Regions from separate parts of the Shigella flexneri 2a str. 301 genome, predicted to be linked through region 3. Evidence: predicted binding sites of a transcription regulator. Region 3 holds the regulator's gene; each other region holds the start of a gene.
What was found. The regulator sigma-54, encoded in region 3, starts transcription at its own class of promoters, with help from an activator protein. The targets are predictions, from matches to a motif close to GTTGGCACANNTTTCGCTNT.
Positions count from the first base shown of each region.

Region 1: a site for sigma-54 is predicted at 2,327-2,346, ahead of hycA (formate hydrogenlyase regulatory protein HycA). Genes of this name have one in related genera too.
Region 2: a site for sigma-54 is predicted at 2,660-2,679, ahead of glnK (nitrogen regulatory protein P-II 2). Genes of this name have one in related genera too.
Region 4: a site for sigma-54 is predicted at 939-958, ahead of glnA (glutamine synthetase). Genes of this name have one in related genera too.

Region 1 covers NC_004337.2:2,816,492-2,821,762, forward strand. The annotation lists gene hycC (formate hydrogenlyase subunit 3) at 1-1,058, opposite strand, end outside; gene hycB (hydrogenase-3 iron-sulfur protein) at 1,095-1,706, opposite strand; gene hycA (formate hydrogenlyase regulatory protein HycA) at 1,831-2,292, opposite strand; gene hypA (hydrogenase nickel incorporation protein) at 2,492-2,854, shown strand; gene hypB (hydrogenase nickel incorporation protein HypB) at 2,858-3,730, shown strand; gene hypC (hydrogenase assembly chaperone) at 3,721-3,993, shown strand; gene hypD (hydrogenase isoenzymes formation protein HypD) at 3,993-5,114, shown strand; gene hypE (hydrogenase expression/formation protein HypE) at 5,153-5,271, shown strand, end outside.
Region 2 covers NC_004337.2:404,962-410,232, forward strand. The annotation lists gene mdlA (multidrug transporter membrane protein\ATP-binding protein) at 1-775, shown strand, start outside; gene mdlB (multidrug transporter membrane protein\ATP-binding protein) at 768-2,549, shown strand; gene glnK (nitrogen regulatory protein P-II 2) at 2,730-3,068, shown strand; gene amtB (ammonium transporter) at 3,098-4,384, shown strand; gene tesB (acyl-CoA thioesterase II) at 4,433-5,271, opposite strand, start outside.
Region 3 covers NC_004337.2:3,334,480-3,339,750, reverse strand. The annotation lists gene yhbJ (glmZ(sRNA)-inactivating NTPase) at 1-468, opposite strand, end outside; gene ptsN (PTS system sugar transporter subunit IIA) at 514-1,005, opposite strand; gene yhbH (ribosome hibernation promoting factor HPF) at 1,123-1,410, opposite strand; gene rpoN (RNA polymerase factor sigma-54) at 1,433-2,866, opposite strand; gene yhbG (ABC transporter ATP-binding protein) at 2,914-3,639, opposite strand; gene yhbN (lipopolysaccharide transport periplasmic protein LptA) at 3,646-4,203, opposite strand; gene yrbK (lipopolysaccharide exporter periplasmic protein LptC) at 4,172-4,747, opposite strand; gene yrbI (3-deoxy-D-manno-octulosonate 8-phosphate phosphatase KdsC) at 4,744-5,271, opposite strand, start outside.
Region 4 covers NC_004337.2:4,066,378-4,071,648, reverse strand. The annotation lists gene yihK (GTP-binding protein) at 1-667, opposite strand, end outside; gene glnA (glutamine synthetase) at 1,040-2,449, shown strand; gene glnL (nitrogen regulation protein NR(II)) at 2,622-3,671, shown strand; gene glnG (nitrogen regulation protein NR(I)) at 3,683-5,092, shown strand.

The DNA of each region.
Region 1 (5,271 bases), 520 kb from region 3:
TCGATATCGCGATGACCGGTACGGAACCAGACGCTCCCCGCCCCGAGGAACAGTACGCTTTTGAACAGGCTATGGTTAAGCAGATGGTACAGACCACCGACCAGGCCAAGAGCAATCAGCGCCGGTTGTTCGAGCGCGATACCCGTTACGCCAGCGCCCAGCCCCAGCCCCAGCCCCAGCCCCAGCCCCAGCCCCAGCCCCAGCAGGATAATGCCGATATTTTCCAGGGTGTGGTAAGCCAGCAGGCGCTGGATGTTGTGTTCCATCAACGCATACAGACCACCGACGAACGCGGTGATCATGCCGAGCACCAGCAGCGCGATCCCCCACCACAGCGGTGCATTACCGCCCAGCAGTGACAGGGTTAACATGCCCAGCAGGCCAATTTTCATGACTACCGTAGAAAACAACGCGGCAGCTGGCGCAGAGGCGTTAGCATGTGCCTGCGGCACCCAGCCGTGCAGCGGAATAATCCCAGCCAGCAGGCCAAAGCCAATCACACCGAGCAGCCAGATATCGGAACCGAGCGGCAGCTGTTGCATACGCATATCCAGCAGGCGCAGATCCAGCGTGCCATAACGCTGCCACAGCAGCCAGCAAGCAATCACCAGCAGCAGAGTGCCAAGACGCCTCAGCGCAAACCACAGTTTGCCCTCTTTGCTGTTGCTGGTGAGGAACACCGCACACAAGGCCATGACTTCGGCCATTACCACGAACATGCCGAGGTTGCTGGCGATGACGGCGCAGACGGCGGCAGCCATCAACATATTGATCTGCAAGCCGTTGCACTTCACCTGCGCGTGGCGATGCCAGTCAATGTTATAGAGGCTGACAAACAGACCGCAAAGGCCGAGGGTAATCAGCCAAATCGCGTTAAGCGGGGAGATTTGCACATCGTAGCTTACCAGCGACAGCGCACCGCTCACGCCAACCGCGCCAGTCAGTACAGTGAAGCCCGCGGCTGCCGTATACAGACTACCAACCGCGCCGCCAATTCCGGCTATCCAGCCACTTAGCGCTTTTTGAAAAGAGAAATGCCAGAACAGCGGCGGCGACAAACCATGCCACGCCGCTATTGATCAGGGAAATTGCGCTCATTTAGCCTCTCCACTTTGAGCCTGCTGAAACAAGGTGAGATCGCCAAAGTCCGTGTTAAAGGTCAGCTCACGCTTACGTTTGCTGACGCGGGCGATATCGGTGTTATCCACCAGATGCAGGGCTTTAGTCGGGCACATCCGCACACAGGCCGGACCTTGTTCATCAAAGCTACAAAGGTCACATTTGACGGCGATCGCGCGAATACCTGGCACCCAGTCAAGCAATGTGCTGACACGCGCCGGAGCAGGCGGTGCCGGTGGCGCTTTCGGGGTATTGGCGTTTGCCGGAATATCCAGCGGACGGCTGCCGGAAAATTCAATTGCGCCAAACGGGCAGGCGATGCCGCACAGTTTGCAGCTTACGCACAGACTTTCATTCAACTGCACGGCCCCATCAACGCGGGTGATGGCGTTAACCGGGCAGACCACCGCGCAGGGTGCATCTTCACAGTGGTGACAGAGCTGCGGCGCAGATTCTTTTTCATTGAGCATCACTCTCAGGCGCGGCATTGATTGCAGGCCGTGCTGGCGATGCGTCTCTGAACAGGCGGCCTCACAGGTGTGGCAGCCGATACAGAGCGTGGAGTCGGCAATTACAAAACGATTCACCAGGCATTCCTCAGGTGATTGTCATTTTTGACGAAAACATGCCGATGAAATGTCATTTTCGACACTCATCGACACGCCCATCCCCAAACAGGCGTAACGCCTGCAAAACGGGCAAAGCCTCAGCTCATGCTGCCGGGCTTTGTCCCTTTACCAGTTGGCTTAAATTCACCGGCACATTGTTTTCAATGGCGGTGTATAAGCTGTCGTAAACGCCAGCGATTTTTTCGAGATAGTGTTCCAGAACCTGTTCGCGATCGCGGATGTTGACCTTGCCATCAATCATGCCGTCAATGCTCAGTTGCGCCTGCGCAATCCGCTGTTTGTCTTCGCCATCTTTTGTTTCGACGTAATACTCGATGGTGTGGCTGTTAAAGCCATCCGCCAGGGTGACGTAAATACGAAAATGTTCAAAAAGGACGAAACAGAGTTCTTTGTCCGGCGCGCAGCTCATGGCGTGATGCAGGCGCGCTTTCGATAACGTGATCCCCTGAACCAGCGAATTGCAGTAGATGTGCCACTGGTCCTGTAGGCGACGATGCCGCTGTGCGATGTAATCGGCTTTCTCGCTTATTTCCCAAATAGTCATTGTCAGGTTACTCGTTTAACAGAGATGCCAGCTTTAAGCATTTTTTGTGCCAACTTTTAATTTATTGTTATTAAAGAGATTTTTAAGCTAAAGATGAATTTCGTCGCCGTGTCGACGTGTCATTTCGACATCATCGACATTATTCACCGCAGGGATAATCAACACTGGCGCAATTATTGCTTGTAGCTGGCAATAGTTAATGGGAGGCGATATGCACGAAATAACCCTCTGCCAACGGGCACTGGAATTGATCGAACAGCAGGCCGCAAAACACGGCGCAAAACGCGTAACTGGGGTCTGGCTCAAAATTGGCGCATTTTCTTGTGTCGAAACCAGCTCTCTTGCCTTTTGTTTTGATCTGGTTTGCCGCGGCAGCGTGGCGGAAGGTTGTAAACTGCACCTCGAAGAACAAGAGGCCGAATGCTGGTGTGAAACATGCCAACAGTATGTGACGCTACTGACCCAGCGCGTCCGCCGCTGTCCACAGTGTCATGGTGACATGCTACAGATTGTGGCAGACGACGGTTTACAGATTCGGCGGATAGAAATAGACCAGGAGTGAGCGATGTGTACAACATGCGGTTGCGGTGAAGGCAACCTGTATATCGAGGGTGATGAACATAACCCTCATTCCGCGTTTCGTAGCGCGCCATTTGCCCCGGCGGCACGCCCGCAGATGAAAATCACCGGCATTAAAGCGCCTGAATTTACCCCCAGCCAGACTGAAGAAGGCGACCTGCATTACGGTCATGGCGAAGCGGGCACTCACACACCGGGCATGAGCCAGCGTCGGATGCTGGAAGTCGAAATTGACGTGCTGGACAAAAACAACCGTCTGGCTGAACGCAACCGCGCGCGCTTTGCTGCCCGCAAGCAACTGGTGCTCAACCTGGTTTCCAGCCCTGGTTCCGGTAAAACCACCCTGCTGACGGAAACCTTAATGCGCCTGAAAGACAGCGTTCCGTGCGCGGTTATTGAAGGCGACCAGCAAACCGTGAACGATGCCGCACGCATTCGCGCTACCGGTACACCAGCGATTCAGGTGAACACCGGTAAAGGCTGCCATCTTGACGCACAGATGATTGCCGACGCCGCACCGCGTCTGCCACTGGACGATAACGGTATTCTGTTTATCGAAAACGTTGGCAACCTCGTATGCCCGGCCAGCTTCGATCTCGGTGAAAAACACAAAGTAGCGGTGCTTTCCGTTACCGAAGGTGAAGACAAACCGCTGAAATATCCGCATATGTTTGCCGCCGCCTCGCTGATGCTGCTCAACAAAGTTGACCTGTTGCCGTATCTCAACTTTGACGTTGAGAAGTGCATCGCCTGCGCCCGCGAAGTCAATCCAGAAATTGAAATCATCCTTATTTCCGCCACCAGCGGCGAAGGGATGGACCAGTGGCTGAACTGGCTGGAGACACAGCGATGTGCATAGGCGTTCCCGGCCAGATCCGCACCATTGACGGCAACCAGGCGAAAGTCGACGTCTGCGGCATTCAGCGCGATGTCGATTTAACGTTAGTCGGCAGCTGCGATGAAAACGGTCAGCCGCGCGTGGGCCAGTGGGTACTGGTTCACGTTGGCTTTGCCATGAGCGTAATTAATGAAGCCGAAGCACGCGACACTCTCGACGCCTTACAAAACATGTTTGACGTTGAGCCGGATGTCGGCGCGCTGTTGTATGGCGAGGAAAAATAATGCGTTTTGTTGATGAATATCGCGCGCCGGAACAGGTGATGCAGTTAATTGAGCATCTGCGCGAACGTGCTTCACATCTCTCTTACACCGCCGAACGCCCTCTGCGGATTATGGAAGTGTGTGGCGGTCATACCCACGCCATTTTTAAATTCGGCCTCGACCAGTTACTGCCTGAAAACGTTGAGTTTATCCACGGTCCGGGTTGCCCGGTGTGCGTACTGCCGATGGGTAGAATCGACACCTGCGTGGAGATTGCCAGCCATCCGGAAGTCATCTTCTGTACCTTTGGCGACGCCATGCGCGTACCAGGGAAACAGGGATCGCTGTTGCAGGCAAAAGCACGCGGTGCCGATGTGCGCATCGTTTACTCGCCGATGGATGCGTTGAAACTGGCGCAGGAGAATCCAACCCGCAAAGTGGTGTTCTTCGGCTTAGGTTTTGAAACCACCATGCCGACCACCGCCATCACTCTGCAACAGGCGAAAGCGCGTGATGTGCAGAATTTTTACTTCTTCTGCCAGCACATTACGCTTATCCCGACGCTGCGCAGTTTGCTGGAACAGCCGGATAACGGTATCGACGCGTTCCTCGCGCCGGGCCACGTTAGTATGGTTATCGGCACTGATGCCTATAATTTTATCGCCAGCGATTTTCATCGTCCGCTGGTGGTCGCTGGTTTCGAACCCCTTGATCTACTGCAAGGCGTGGTCATGCTGGTGGAGCAGAAAATAGCGGCCCACAGCAAGGTAGAGAATCAGTATCGTCGGGTGGTACCGGATGCCGGTAACCTACTGGCGCAACAGGCGATTGCCGATGTGTTCTGTGTCAACGGCGACAGCGAATGGCGCGGCTTAGGCGTGATTGAATCTTCTGGCGTGCACCTGACGCCGGATTATCAACGATTCGATGCCGAAGCACATTTCCGCCCGGCACCGCAGCAGGTCTGCGATGACCCGCGCGCGCGTTGTGGTGAGGTATTAACGGGCAAATGTAAGCCGCATCAATGCCCGCTGTTTGGTAACACCTGTAATCCTCAAACCGCATTTGGTGCACTGATGGTCTCCTCCGAAGGAGCGTGCGCCGCGTGGTATCAGTATCGTCAGCAGGAGAGTGAAGCGTGAATAATATCCAACTCGCCCACGGCAGCGGCGGCCAGGCGATGCAGCAATTAATCAACAGCCTGTTTATGGAAGCCTTTGCCAACCCGTGGCTGGCAGAGCAGGAAGATCAGGCACGTCTTGATCTGGCGCAGCTGGTAGCGGAAGGCGACCGTCTGGC
Region 2 (5,271 bases), 1.7 Mb from region 3:
CGAACTGGATGTAAATATTCACCAGTTCACGTATCCGCAGACTGACCATCCTGCGCTGGAAAACGTCAATTTCGCCCTGAAACCCGGTCAGATGCTGGGTATTTGCGGGCCGACTGGTTCCGGCAAAAGTACCCTGTTGTCGCTCATTCAGCGTCATTTCGACGTCAGCGAGGGGGATATTCGCTTTCATGATATTCCTCTGACGAAGTTACAACTCGATAGCTGGCGTAGCCGCCTGGCGGTGGTCAGCCAGACGCCATTCCTTTTTTCTGACACCGTGGCGAATAACATCGCGCTGGGTTGCCCGAATGCCACCCAGCAAGAGATTGAGCATGTCGCGCGGTTAGCCAGCGTACATGACGATATTTTGCGTCTACCGCAAGGTTACGATACAGAAGTGGGCGAGCGCGGCGTGATGCTTTCCGGTGGGCAAAAACAGCGTATCTCCATTGCTCGAGCGTTATTAGTCAACGCGGAAATCCTCATCCTTGATGATGCGCTTTCGGCGGTGGACGGACGCACAGAGCACCAGATCCTGCATAACCTGCGTCAGTGGGGACAGGGAAGAACGGTAATCATCAGTGCCCATCGCCTTTCGGCACTGACGGAAGCCAGTGAAATTATTGTGATGCAGCACGGACATATCGCCCAGCGTGGCAATCATGATGAGCTGGCGCAACAAAGCGGTTGGTATCGCGATATGTATCGCTATCAACAACTGGAGGCGGCGCTCGACGACGTTCCGGAAATTCGCGAGGAGGCCGTCGATGCGTAGTTTTAGCCAACTGTGGCCGACTCTCAAGCGCCTGTTAGCGTATGGTTCGCCGTGGCGTAAACCGCTGGGGATTGCGGTCCTGATGATGTGGGTTGCGGCGGCGGCAGAAGTCAGTGGGCCGCTGCTTATCAGCTATTTTATCGACAATATGGTAGCGAAAAATAACCTGCCGTTGAAAGTGGTTGCAGGGCTGGCTGCGGCGTATGTTGGGCTACAACTGTTTGCCGCCGGGCTACATTACGCGCAGTCGCTGCTGTTTAATCGGGCGGCAGTAGGCGCAGTGCAACAGTTGCGTACCGACGTGATGGATGCTGCGTTACGCCAGCCATTAAGCGAGTTTGATACCCAACCCGTCGGGCAGGTGATTTCCCGCGTCACTAATGACACTGAAGTGATCCGCGATCTCTACGTTACCGTAGTGGCAACTGTCCTGCGCAGTGCCGCACTGGTGGGCGCGATGCTGGTGGCGATGTTCAGCCTCGACTGGCGAATGGCGCTGGTGGCGATAATGATTTTCCCGGTGGTGCTGGTGGTAATGGTGATATACCAGCGTTACAGCACGCCGATTGTCCGCCGTGTGCGCGCCTATCTGGCGGATATCAACGACGGCTTTAACGAAATCATCAATGGCATGAGCGTTATCCAGCAGTTTCGTCAGCAGGCGCGATTTGGCGAACGTATGGGGGAGGCCAGTCGTTCACACTATATGGCTAGGATGCAAACCCTGCGCCTCGACGGTTTTCTGCTGCGTCCGCTGCTGAGTCTGTTTTCATCGCTCATTCTTTGTGGCTTATTGATGCTGTTTGGCTTCTCCGCCAGCGGCACCATTGAAGTGGGCGTGTTGTATGCGTTTATCAGCTATCTTGGGCGACTTAACGAACCCTTAATCGAACTGACCACGCAACAGGCGATGCTGCAACAGGCTGTTGTTGCTGGTGAGCGCGTGTTTGAACTGATGGACGGACCGCGCCAGCAATATGGCAATGATGATTACCCGTTACAGAGTGGCACCATCGAAGTCGATAACGTGTCATTTGCTTATCGCGATGACAATCTGGTGCTAAAGAACATTAATCTCTCTGTGCCTTCGCGTAACTTTGTGGCGCTGGTCGGGCATACCGGCAGTGGTAAAAGTACCCTCGCCAGTTTATTGATGGGCTATTACCCGCTAACGGAAGGTGAGATTCACCTTGATGGTCGTCCATTAAGTTCGCTAAGTCATAGCGCGCTGCGCCAGGGCGTGGCAATGGTGCAGCAAGATCCGGTGGTGCTGGCGGATACCTTCCTCGCTAATGTGACGCTGGGGCGGGATATCTCCGAAGAACGCGTCTGGCAGGCGCTGGAAACCGTGCAACTGGCGGAGCTGGCGCGCAGCATGAGTGATTGTATTTATACGCCGCTGGGCGAGCAGGGAAATAATCTCTCAGTCGGGCAAAAGCAACTGCTGGCACTGGCGCGCGTGCTGGTGGAGACGCCGCAAATCCTGATCCTTGATGAGGCAACCGCCAGCATTGACTCCGGTACTGAACAGGCGATTCAACATGCTCTGGCGGCGGTGCGTGAACATACCACGCTGGTGGTGATTGCTCACCGCTTATCAACTATTATTGATGCCGACACCATTCTGGTGCTTCATCGTGGGCAAGCCGTGGAGCAGGGCACTCACCAGCAACTGCTGGCGGCCCAGGGACGCTACTGGCAGATGTATCAACTGCAACTTGCGGGCGAAGAGCTGGCAGCCAGCGTGCGTGAAGAGGAATCATTGAGCGCCTGAATAGCGCAATATTTCATCGTTGGTGCAAAAATGTAACGCACTGTGCACTGTCATAGTGCGTTTTCATTTTCAATCTTCTTAACTTCCTGCTCTCTTTCTCGTTTTTCATTTCTGGCACACCGCTTGCAATACCTTCTTCGTGTAGCAGAACCATTACCGAATTCTGACCGGAGGGGATCTATGAAGCTGGTGACCGTGATAATCAAACCATTCAAGCTGGAAGACGTTCGTGAAGCGTTATCTTCCATTGGTATTCAGGGCCTGACCGTCACCGAAGTGAAAGGTTTCGGGCGTCAGAAAGGGCATGCCGAGCTGTACCGGGGGGCGGAATACAGCGTCAACTTCCTGCCAAAAGTAAAAATTGATGTGGCGATTGCTGATGACCAACTCGATGAAGTGATCGATATCGTCAGTAAGGCGGCTTACACCGGAAAAATTGGCGACGGCAAAATCTTCGTCGCTGAATTGCAACGCGTCATTCGTATTCGTACCGGCGAAGCCGACGAAGCGGCGCTGTAATCTCTGGCACACAGCAACAGGAACGAAAAATGAAGATAGCGACGATAAAAACTGGGCTTGCTTCACTGGCGATGCTGCCGGGACTGGTAATGGCTGCACCTGCGGTGGCCGATAAAGCCGACAATGCGTTTATGATGATTTGTACTGCGCTGGTGCTGTTTATGACTATTCCGGGGATTGCCCTGTTTTACGGTGGGTTGATTCGCGGCAAAAACGTGCTGTCGATGCTGACGCAGGTGACGGTGACGTTTGCACTGGTCTGTATTCTCTGGGTGGTTTACGGTTATTCGCTGGCGTTTGGTGAGGGCAACAACTTCTTCGGCAACATTAACTGGTTGATGCTAAAAAACATCGAACTGACGGCGGTGATGGGCAGCATTTATCAGTATATCCACGTAGCGTTTCAGGGATCGTTTGCCTGCATTACCGTAGGCTTGATAGTTGGGGCGCTGGCGGAACGAATCCGCTTCTCAGCTGTGTTGATTTTCGTGGTGGTATGGCTGACGCTCTCTTACATTCCGATTGCGCATATGGTGTGGGGCGGTGGTTTGCTGGCTTCTCACGGTGCGCTGGATTTCGCGGGTGGCACGGTGGTGCACATTAACGCAGCAATCGCCGGTCTGGTGGGCGCGTATCTGATAGGCAAACGCGTAGGCTTCGGTAAAGAGGCGTTTAAACCGCACAACCTGCCGATGGTCTTCACCGGGACTGCCATTCTCTATATCGGTTGGTTTGGCTTTAACGCCGGGTCAGTGGGCACGGCGAATGAAATCGCGGCACTGGCATTTGTGAATACTGTGGTCGCAACGGCGGCGGCAATTCTTGGCTGGATCTTCGGTGAATGGGCGCTGCGTGGTAAGCCTTCTCTGCTGGGAGCGTGTTCTGGCGCGATTGCCGGTCTGGTCGGCGTGACGCCAGCGTGCGGCTACATTGGGGTTGGCGGCGCGTTGATTATCGGCGTGGTAGCTGGTCTGGCGGGTTTGTGGGGCGTTACCATGCTCAAACGCTTGCTGCGGGTGGATGATCCCTGCGATGTCTTCGGTGTGCACGGCGTTTGTGGCATTGTCGGCTGTATCATGACCGGGATTTTTGCCGCCAGTTCTCTGGGCGGCGTGGGCTTCGCTGAAGGTGTGACGATGGGCCATCAGTTGCTGGTACAGTTGGAAAGCATCGCCATTACGATCGTCTGGTCCGGTGTGGTGGCATTTATTGGCTACAAACTGGCGGATCTGACGGTTGGCCTACGTGTGCCGGAAGAACAAGAGCGAGAAGGGCTGGACGTCAACAGCCACGGCGAGAATGCCTATAACGCGTAACAAGCACTGCAAAAAATAGCCGGACGGTTTTCACCTCCGGCTATTTTTTTAATTGTGATTACGCATTACCCCTTCCTGAACGGTCGAGGCAACCAGCACGCCGTCTTGGGTATAAAACTCACCGCGCACAAAGCCGCGTGCGCTGGACGCCGAGGTGCTCTCCACGCTATACAGCAGCCATTCATTCAAATTAAACGGGCGATGGAACCACATGGAATGGTCAATGGTGGCAATCTGAATCCCCGGTTCGAGAAAACCGATGCAGTGCGGCTGTAGAGCTACCGGCAGGAAGTTAAGATCAGAAGCGTAACCGAGCAGATACTGATGAACGCGCAGGTCATCCGGCACGCTACCATTTGCGCGGATCCACACCTGACGATGTGGTTCTGCGACGTGACCTTTCAGTGGGTTATGAAACTCCACCGGACGGACTTCCAGCGGACGATCGCAGATGAATTTATCTTTAAGCACTGGCGGCAGCAGGTGCGCCAGCGATTGGGCGATTTGCGTTTCCGAAGGCAGGCCATCAGGCGCTGGCGCGGACGGCATTGTTTTTTGATGTTCGAAACCCGCTTCTGGTGCCTGGAAAGAGGCCGTCATATAAAAAATCGGTTTGCCGTTTTGAATAGCAGCAACCCGGCGGGCGCTGAAGCTGTTACCGTCACGCAGCGTTTCGACATCATAAATAATCGGTTTCTTACTATCGCCTGGGCGAAGAAAGTAGCTGTGAAACGAATGTACCAGCCGCTCTTCCGGGACGGTCTCTTTTGCAGCATACAAGGCCTGACCCACGACCTGGCCGCCAAACACCTGGCGTAAACCTAAATCTTCACTCTGGCCGCGAAAGAGTCCTTCCTCAATTTTTTCCAGATTTAACAATGTCAGTA
Region 3 (5,271 bases):
ACGTTTACCCAGCAGACGGGTACGCAGCATTTCAGCCAGCTCGTGAACGGACATTTCTGAGGTATCGACAATCAGATCCGCTCGCGAACGCAGAGGCTCCAGCAAATCGCTTTCTTTGTCGATAGCACTTTCCAGCGACAGGTTTTTGCTGGAAAGCGGATGCAGTCGGCGCGTGTCACTGTAACGACGAATTAAGGTATTACGGTCGGCATCCAGGAACAGTAGTTGCGGTGAGAAAGCGTCAGGCAGGTTACTCATCGCCTGTTCGAATATTTCTGGTGACTCCGGCATATTACGAACATCAATGCTGACGGCGGCAGAAATCTCGCGATCGGCCAGAGTTCGAGCCAGATCGGGTAACAACACTACGGGAAGGTTATCCACGCAGTAAAAACCCATATCTTCCAGCGCACGCAGGGCGACAGATTTACCTGAACCTGAACGTCCGCTGACGATCATCAGTACCATGTACTGTTTCTCCTCACAACGTCTAAAAGAGACATTACCGAATAACTACGCTTCATCCGGAGTACCTTCGGTATCCGTAATGATTTGATACAGCTCTTCATCGCTCTGGGCTGCGCGTAAACGGCGGCAGATGGTTTTGTCCGCCAGACGTTTCGCCACCAGCGACAGAGTATGCAGGTGCGTTTTAGTTTGGTCTGCCGGCACCAGCAGGGCAAAAAGTAAGTCCACCGGTTGGTTGTCGATGGCATCGAAAGCTATAGGCGTTTCGAGCTGAACGAAAACGCCAACGGCACGCAGAGTATCTTCTTCAAGTTTGCCATGCGGAATGGCAATACCATTGCCGATACCGGTACTGCCCATTTTTTCCCGCGTCAGGATAGCTTCAAAAACCACCTGAGGCGGCAGGCTAAGTTGTTTCGCCGCCAGCTCGCTGATGATTTCCAGGGCGCGTTTTTTGCTCTGACAGTGGACGCGGCTTCGCGTACATTCCCTGTTAAGAACACTGCTAAGCTGTAGAGTTGTATCATTATTTGTCATAATTTCACCTAAGAACCTGCCCACTCAAACAGTGGAACAGGCTCGGAGCATTAACCGTACAAATGGCCCGTTGTGCCGCACAACAGGCCGCCATGCACATGCTAATTGCCCGGACAATTAGTGTTGTTTCAGTTTATCTTTATGTTTGGTCAACTGGCGTGCCAGCTTATCAATTAAGCCATCAATGGCAGCGTACATGTCCTGACCTTCCGCGCTGGCATGAATTTCACCACCGTTTACATGCAGTGTTGCATCTGAGGTGTGGGTGACTTTCTCCACTTTCAGAACAACATAGACCTGGTTGATTCGGTCAAAATATTGCTCAAGTTTGGCAAATTTAGCTGTAACAAATTCGCGCAGTGCCTCGGTGATCTCGACGTTATTTCCGGTAATGTTGAGCTGCATAGTGTCTTCCTTATCGGTTGGGTCAAACGAGCTGTTTACGCTGGTTTGACGGCGGAATGGATAAAGACTCTCGGTACTTCGCAACAGTGCGGCGTGCCACCATGATACCTTGTTCCGACAGCAAAGAGGTTAACTTGCTGTCGCTCAACGGTTTCGCTGGGTTTTCCGCCGCGATTAATTTCTTCACCAGTGCACGAATCGCCGTGGAGGAAGCTTCGCCGCCGCCCTCGGTATTGACGTGACTGGAAAAGAAATACTTCAGTTCAAAAATGCCTCGTGGACTATGCAGGTATTTTTGCGTGGTCACGCGAGATATCGTCGATTCATGCATTTCGACAGCCTGGGCGATATCGGCCAGTACCATCGGTTTCATATATTCTTCACCTTGCTCAAAGAAGGCTTGCTGCTGTTCAACGATACAGCGACTCACGCGCAGTAGCGTATCGTTACGGCTTTCCAGACTCTTGATCAACCATTTGGCATCCTGCAGATTGCTGCGGATAAACTGGCTGTCACCATCGTTGCGCGCGTTATTGCACATCGAGGCGTAGTGCTGGTTGATTTGCAGACGCGGAATGCTGTCACTGTTGAGTTCTACCGTCCAGTGACCGTTATGCTTACGCACCAGCACATCTGGAATGACATACTCAGGTTCGCCAGTCTGGATCGACTGCCCGGGGCGCGGATCGAGCGACTGGATCAGATTGACGGCTTCTTTCAGCACATCTTCTTTCAGACGCGTGACGCGCATTAAAGTGCGGAAGTCGTGATTGGCTAACAGATCGAGATGATCGCTAATGATCAATCTGGCCTCTTCCAGCCACGGCGTGGTCTTATCGAATTGGGAGAGTTGGATTAGCAGGCAGTCACGCAGATCTTTTGCCGCTACACCGACCGGGTCAAACCGTTGGATCCGCTTAAGGACGGCTTCAACCTCGTCGATGTCGATCTCTTCATCGCCCATACTTTCGAGAATATCTTCCAGCGGGACAGTCAGATAACCGGTTTCATCAACGGCATCGACGATAGAGGTAGCAATAGCGCGGTCAGTGTCGGAAAACGGTGTCAGCTCGACCTGCCACATCAGGTAATCCTGCAAGGTCTGCGTCGTTTCGCCCTGGTAGACCGGCAGCTCGTCGTCAATGTAGTCACCGCTGGTGCCGGATGGTGTACCAGCGGTGTAAATGGTGTCCCAACTGGCATCGAGCGGCAGCTCTTCCGGCATCTCTTTTTGTTCGAGCGCGTCGGCGGTGTCCAGCGTTTCACTGTCTTGCGTTTCGCGGGTGTCGATTTCTTCATGAGTGTCGATTTGCTCAAGCAGCGGATTACTCTCCAGCGCCTGCTGTAGCTCCTGCTGAAGTTCCAGCGTCGACAACTGCAACAGACGAATTGCCTGTTGGAGCTGTGGCGTCATCGCCAGTTGTTGGCTAAGCCTGAGTTGCAAACCTTGCTTCATGTTCAGAATCGTACTCTCCTGCTAAAACGTCGCAAACTTCTACCCTATCAGAGTCTGAAGTCTTCCCCAAGGTATACACGCTTAACGTGTTCGTCTTGTAAGATTTCTGTAGGCGTGCCGTGGGCGATCAAATGCCCCTGACTGACGATATAAGCGCGTTCACAAACCGCCAGTGTTTCACGCACGTTGTGGTCAGTGATCAGCACGCCCAGGCCGCTGTCGCGCAGGTGTTCAATGATGCGTTTAATGTCGATAACCGAGATCGGGTCAACCCCGGCAAACGGTTCGTCGAGCAGAATAAATTTCGGATTCGCAGCCAGTGCGCGGGCAATTTCTACACGGCGACGTTCACCCCCGGAGAGTGACTGCCCCATGCTGTCACGCAGGTGCTCAATGTGAAACTCTTCCATCAGCTCGTTCGCGCGGTCTTCACGTTGTTCAGCAGACAAGTCGTCACGAATTTGCAGTACCGCCATCAGGTTATCGTAAACGCTGAGGCGACGGAAAATGGAGGCTTCCTGTGGCAGATAGCCGATACCGCGGCGCGCGCGTGCATGCAGAGGCAGCAGACTGATATCGTCATCATCAATAATGATGTTGCCCGCATCGCGCGGCACAATGCCTACAACCATGTAGAAAGTGGTGGTCTTACCGGCACCGTTTGGCCCCAGCAGACCGACAATTTCCCCGGAGTTGACGGTCAGGCTGACGTCTTCTACCACGCGACGGCCTTTATAGGCTTTTGCAAGGTTCTTTGCAGTTAATGTTGCCATAACGAATTAATTACCCTTCTTCTGTGCCGGGGTCTGGCCTTTGTTGTTTTTGTCCTGCAGCTGCGACGGCACCAGAACGGTGGTTACGCGCTTGCCTTTGTCGCTGAAAGCCTGCATTTTCTGCTCTTTCACCAGGTAAGTGATCTTATCGCCCTTAATGTTGCTATCGACCTGCTGCAGATAAGCATTACCCGTCAGAACGACAAAATCTTTTGCCAGTTCGTAGTGCATCTGGGAAGCGTGACCTTCAACGGGTTTACCGTTGTCCTGCATCTGGTAGAACGTTGCCGGTTTACCGTATCCGTCAATCACTTCTTTACCTTGTTCGCCGCCCGGACGGGTAACGACCACTTTGTCGGCATTAATTTTGATGGTGCCCTGGGTGACGATGACATTACCGGTAAAGGTAACCACGTTGCCTTGCATATCAAGAGATTGCTGGTCCGATTCAATGTGGATCGGCTGATCAGTGTCTCCGGTTACGGCAAATGCCGGAATGCTGGCGGCCAGAAGTGAGCTGGCAAGCACAAGATTAAGGCTGAGTTTGTTTGTTTTGAATTTCATAGGATGTTCTAACCTTTTCAATCAGCTCGGCGTTCTTGCTGCGTAAGTTGCCGCGCATTTTCAGACCGCTGGAGTTAAATGTTGTTCCGTATAACGTGACGAGGTCTTCAGAGGTAACATCCTGCGTCACCAGATTGATCTGCGCGTTATCCGTCGTGATTCTGCGAAGTTGAGAGTCTGGCACAAGTGCGTTGACTTCAACGTGTCCATATAAATAGAGCATCCGGTCATTGGTCAGCTTGGCTTTATCTGCTTTTACGGACCATGTCGGGATTTTATCCTTATCAAACGTGGTAAGTACCGGCTGCGTAAACCACGAAACGGCCTGATCGGAATAATATTCAACGTGTTGAGCAATCAATCGATAGCTTAGTGCCCCTTCTGGGTTATAGACGAGCGTGTCCGTATGCTCGCTTTTATAGGTGGGATCATTGTTGTTGACGACCACCTGGGCGGTATCGTCTTTTTCGGCCATATTAATGCCGATCATCACCAGAACCGCCAGTGATAGCACAATGATAACCCAACGTCTGGCTTTACTCATATCGATTGCCCTTTGGCTTCATCCAGTTTGCCCTGCGCCAGGAGTAATAAGTCGCAAACTTCGCGCACTGCGCCACGACCGCCAGCAATGCGCGTCACGTAATCGGCGCGCGGGATCAACAGTGGATGCGCATCGGCCACGGCGACGCTTAAACCCACTTTTTCCATTACCGGCCAGTCGATGAGATCATCGCCAACATAAGCCACATTTTCCGGGGCAATCGCCAATTTTTCCAGCAAATCGCTAAAGGCGATCAGTTTGTTTGACTGCCCCTGATACAAGTGAGTGATCCCCAATGTGGCACAACGATCTTCTACCAGTTTAGCCTTTCGCCCGGTAATGATAGCGACTTCAATATCAGAGGTGAGCGCACAACGAATGCCATAACCGTCACGAACATTGAACGCTTTCAGCTCTTCGCCGTTATTGCCCATATAAATCAGGCCATCTGACAGTACGCCATCAACGTCGAGGATCAGCAGACGAATGTTCTCTGCTTTTGCCATAACGTCGGCGCTGACAGG
Region 4 (5,271 bases), 730 kb from region 3:
TGCCGATAACGCCAACATAGCTGTTGTAATCGAGCTGAGAAATCTGCATCTGGAACGGACCGTCAAGGTCAACGTCCGGCGCAGGAACGTGGTCAACAATCGCCTGATACAGCGGGGTCATGTCTTCCGCCATATCTTCGTGGTCCAGACCCGCGATACCGTTCAGCGCAGAAGCGTAAACGATCGGGAAGTCCAGCTGCTCGTCGGTCGCGTCGAGGTTAACGAACAGATCGAATACCTGATCCACAACCCAATCAGGACGCGCGCCAGGGCGGTCAACTTTGTTGATAACAACAATCGGCTTCAGGCCGTAAGCAAACGCTTTTTTGGTTACGAAGCGCGTTTGCGGCATCGGGCCGTCAAATGCGTCAACCACCAGCAGCACTGAGTCTACCATGGACATTACACGTTCAACTTCACCACCGAAGTCGGCGTGCCCCGGGGTATCAACGATGTTGATACGGTAATCATTCCATTTGATAGCGGTGTTTTTCGCGAGGATGGTAATCCCACGCTCTTTCTCCAAATCGTTGGAGTCCATCACGCGCTCTTGGGTTTCGGCACGAGAGTCGAACGTACCGGATTGTTGGAGCAGCTTGTCTACCAGGGTGGTTTTACCATGGTCTACGTGCGCGATGATGGCGATATTACGCAATTTTTCGATCACAACTTTGCCTCAGGCATTAGAAATAGCGCGTTATTGTACACGGATTAATCGCACTACAAAACAGGATCACAAACATCCTCCGCAAACAAGTATTGCAGAGTCCCTTTGTGATCGCTTTCACGGAGCATAAAAAGGGTTATCCAAAGGTCATTGCACCAATATGGTGCTTAATGTTTCCATTGAAGCACTATATTGGTGCAACATTCACATCATGGTGCAGCCCTTTTGCACGATGTTAAGCATGATAACGCCTTTTAGGGGCAATTTAAAAGTTGGCACAGATTTCGCTTTATCTTTTTTACGGCGACACGGCCAAAATAATTGCAGATTTCGTTACCACGACGACAATGACCAATCCAGGAGAGTTAAAGTATGTCCGCTGAACACGTACTGACGATGCTGAACGAGCACGAAGTGAAGTTTGTTGATTTGCGCTTCACCGATACCAAAGGTAAAGAACAACACGTCACTATCCCTGCTCATCAGGTGAATGCTGAATTCTTCGAAGAAGGCAAAATGTTTGACGGCTCCTCGATTGGCGGCTGGAAAGGCATTAACGAATCCGACATGGTGCTGATGCCAGACGCATCCACTGCAGTGATTGACCCGTTCTTCGCCGACTCCACCCTGATTATCCGTTGCGACATCCTTGAACCTGGCACCCTGCAAGGCTATGACCGTGACCCGCGCTCTATTGCGAAGCGCGCCGAAGATTACCTGCGTTCCACTGGCATTGCCGACACCGTACTGTTCGGGCCAGAACCTGAATTCTTCCTGTTCGATGACATCCGTTTCGGATCATCTATCTCCGGTTCCCACGTTGCTATCGACGATATCGAAGGCGCATGGAACTCCTCCACCCAATACGAAGGTGGTAACAAAGGTCACCGTCCGGCAGTGAAAGGCGGTTACTTCCCGGTTCCGCCGGTAGACTCTGCTCAGGATATTCGTTCTGAAATGTGTCTGGTGATGGAACAGATGGGTCTGGTGGTTGAAGCCCATCACCACGAAGTAGCGACTGCTGGTCAGAACGAAGTGGCTACCCGCTTCAATACCATGACCAAAAAAGCTGACGAAATTCAGATCTACAAATATGTCGTGCATAACGTAGCGCACCGCTTCGGTAAAACCGCGACCTTTATGCCAAAACCGATGTTCGGTGATAACGGCTCCGGTATGCACTGCCACATGTCTCTGTCTAAAAACGGCGTTAACCTGTTCGCAGGCGACAAATACGCAGGTCTGTCTGAGCAGGCGCTGTACTACATTGGCGGCGTAATCAAACACGCTAAAGCGATTAACGCCCTGGCAAACCCGACCACCAACTCTTATAAGCGTCTGGTCCCGGGCTACGAAGCACCGGTAATGCTGGCTTACTCTGCGCGTAACCGTTCTGCGTCTATCCGTATTCCGGTGGTTTCTTCTCCGAAAGCACGTCGTATCGAAGTACGTTTCCCAGATCCGGCAGCTAACCCGTACCTGTGCTTTGCTGCCCTGCTGATGGCCGGTCTTGATGGTATCAAGAACAAGATCCATCCGGGCGAAGCCATGGACAAAAACCTGTATGACCTGCCGCCAGAAGAAGCGAAAGAGATCCCACAGGTTGCAGGCTCTCTGGAAGAAGCACTGAACGAACTGGATCTGGACCGCGAGTTCCTGAAAGCCGGTGGCGTGTTCACGGATGAAGCGATCGATGCGTACATCGCTCTGCGTCGCGAAGAAGATGACCGCGTGCGTATGACTCCGCATCCGGTAGAGTTTGAGCTGTACTACAGCGTCTAATAGTTGAAGTTGTACTACCCGGCGCACAACGCCGGGATTTAGTTGCCGTGGAAACTTTCAGCCCATCTCTGCATGGGCTTTTTTCTCCGTCAATTCTCTGATGCTTCGCGCTTTTTATCCGTAAAAAGCTATAATGCACTAAAATGGTGCAACCTGTTCAGGAGACTGCTTTATGGCAACAGGCACGCAGCCCGATGCTGGGCAGATCCTCAACTCGCTGATTAACAGTATTTTGTTAATTGATGACAATCTGGCGATCCATTACGCCAACCCCGCCGCGCAACAACTGCTCGCCCAAAGCTCCCGCAAATTGTTTGGTACGCCGTTACCGGAACTGTTGAGCTACTTCTCATTAAATATCGAGCTGATGCAAGAAAGTCTGGAGGCGGGGCAAGGCTTTACCGATAACGAAGTGACGCTGGTCATCGATGGTCGCTCGCATATCCTTTCTGTGACGGCCCAGCGTATGCCGGACGGCATGATCCTGCTGGAGATGGCACCGATGGATAACCAGCGCCGCTTAAGCCAGGAACAACTACAACATGCTCAACAAGTAGCTGCCCGTGATTTAGTGCGCGGCCTGGCACATGAGATTAAAAATCCGCTTGGCGGTTTACGTGGCGCGGCGCAGTTACTCAGCAAAGCGTTACCTGACCCATCACTACTCGAATATACCAAAGTGATTATCGAACAGGCGGACCGGCTGCGAAATTTGGTCGACCGTCTGTTGGGGCCGCAGCTGCCCGGTACGCGCGTTACCGAAAGTATTCACAAAGTGGCTGAACGCGTGGTAACGCTGGTGTCGATGGAACTGCCGGACAACGTGCGGTTGATTCGTGATTACGATCCCAGCCTGCCGGAACTGGCGCACGACCCGGATCAAATTGAACAGGTCTTGCTGAATATTGTGCGCAATGCGCTACAGGCGCTGGGGCCGGAAGGCGGTGAAATCATTCTGCGTACCCGCACCGCGTTTCAACTGACCTTACACGGCGAGCGCTACCGGCTGGCGGCGCGGATTGATGTGGAAGATAACGGGCCGGGCATTCCGCCTCATTTGCAGGATACGCTGTTTTACCCGATGGTCAGCGGCCGCGAAGGTGGCACCGGGCTTGGCTTATCCATCGCCCGTAATTTGATTGATCAGCATTCAGGCAAAATTGAATTTACCAGTTGGCCAGGTCATACCGAGTTCTCGGTTTACCTGCCTATCAGGAAATAAAGGTGACGTTTATGCAACGAGGGATAGTCTGGGTAGTCGATGACGATAGTTCCATCCGTTGGGTGCTTGAACGTGCGCTCGCTGGAGCGGGTTTAACCTGTACGACATTTGAGAACGGCGCGGAAGTACTGGAGGCGCTGGCGAGCAAAACGCCGGATGTGCTGCTTTCAGATATCCGTATGCCGGGAATGGACGGGCTGGCGCTGCTCAAGCAGATTAAACAGCGCCATCCAATGCTTCCGGTCATCATTATGACCGCACATTCCGATCTGGATGCTGCCGTCAGCGCCTATCAACAAGGGGCGTTTGATTATCTGCCCAAACCGTTTGATATCGACGAAGCAGTGGCGCTGGTTGAGCGCGCTATCAGTCATTACCAGGAACAGCAGCAGCCGCGTAATATTCAGCTTAACGGCCCAACGACCGATATCATCGGCGAAGCGCAAGCCATGCAGGACGTGTTCCGTATTATCGGTCGGCTTTCGCGTTCTTCTATTAGCGTGCTGATTAACGGCGAATCCGGCACCGGTAAAGAACTGGTCGCTCATGCCCTGCATCGCCACAGTCCGCGCACCAAAGCGCCGTTTATCGCGCTGAATATGGCAGCTATCCCAAAAGATTTGATCGAATCAGAACTGTTTGGCCACGAGAAAGGCGCGTTTACTGGCGCGAATACCATTCGTCAGGGGCGTTTTGAACAGGCCGATGGCGGCACGTTATTTCTCGACGAAATTGGTGATATGCCGCTGGATGTGCAGACGCGTTTGCTGCGCGTGCTGGCAGACGGTCAGTTTTATCGCGTTGGCGGCTATGCGCCGGTGAAAGTGGATGTGCGGATTATCGCTGCCACTCACCAGAATCTTGAACAGCGGGTGCAGGAAGGTAAGTTCCGTGAGGATCTGTTCCACCGCCTGAACGTTATCCGCGTTCATCTGCCGCCGCTGCGCGAACGTCGGGAAGATATTCCCCGTCTGGCGCGCCATTTTTTACAGGTTGCCGCGCGCGAACTGGGCGTAGAAGCGAAGTTGCTGCATCCGGAAACCGAAGCTGCTCTGACGCGTCTGGCGTGGCCAGGCAACGTGCGCCAGCTGGAAAACACCTGCCGCTGGCTAACGGTGATGGCCGCCGGGCAGGAAGTGTTGATTCAGGATTTGCCCGGCGAACTGTTTGAATCAACGGTTGCGGAGAGTACTTCGCAAATGCAACCGGACAGTTGGGCGACACTTTTAGCGCAGTGGGCAGACAGAGCGCTGCGTTCCGGTCATCAAAATCTGCTTTCCGAAGCGCAGCCAGAGCTGGAGCGGACGTTACTGACGACCGCGTTGCGACATACGCAGGGGCATAAACAGGAAGCGGCGCGGCTACTCGGCTGGGGCCGCAACACTCTGACGCGTAAGTTAAAAGAGCTGGGGATGGAGTGATTCACGGCTTGTGTGTAAAGATTGATTATTGAGCGCAAATTGCTGGTATTTTGCGCTTTACTGTTCCGATAAGTTCAGTATGATCTTGCCCGGAAAACGGGGAGAGTCATTATGCTGGAATCAATAATTAATCTGGTATCGAGTGGCGCAGTTGACAGCCACACACCGCAAACTGCCGT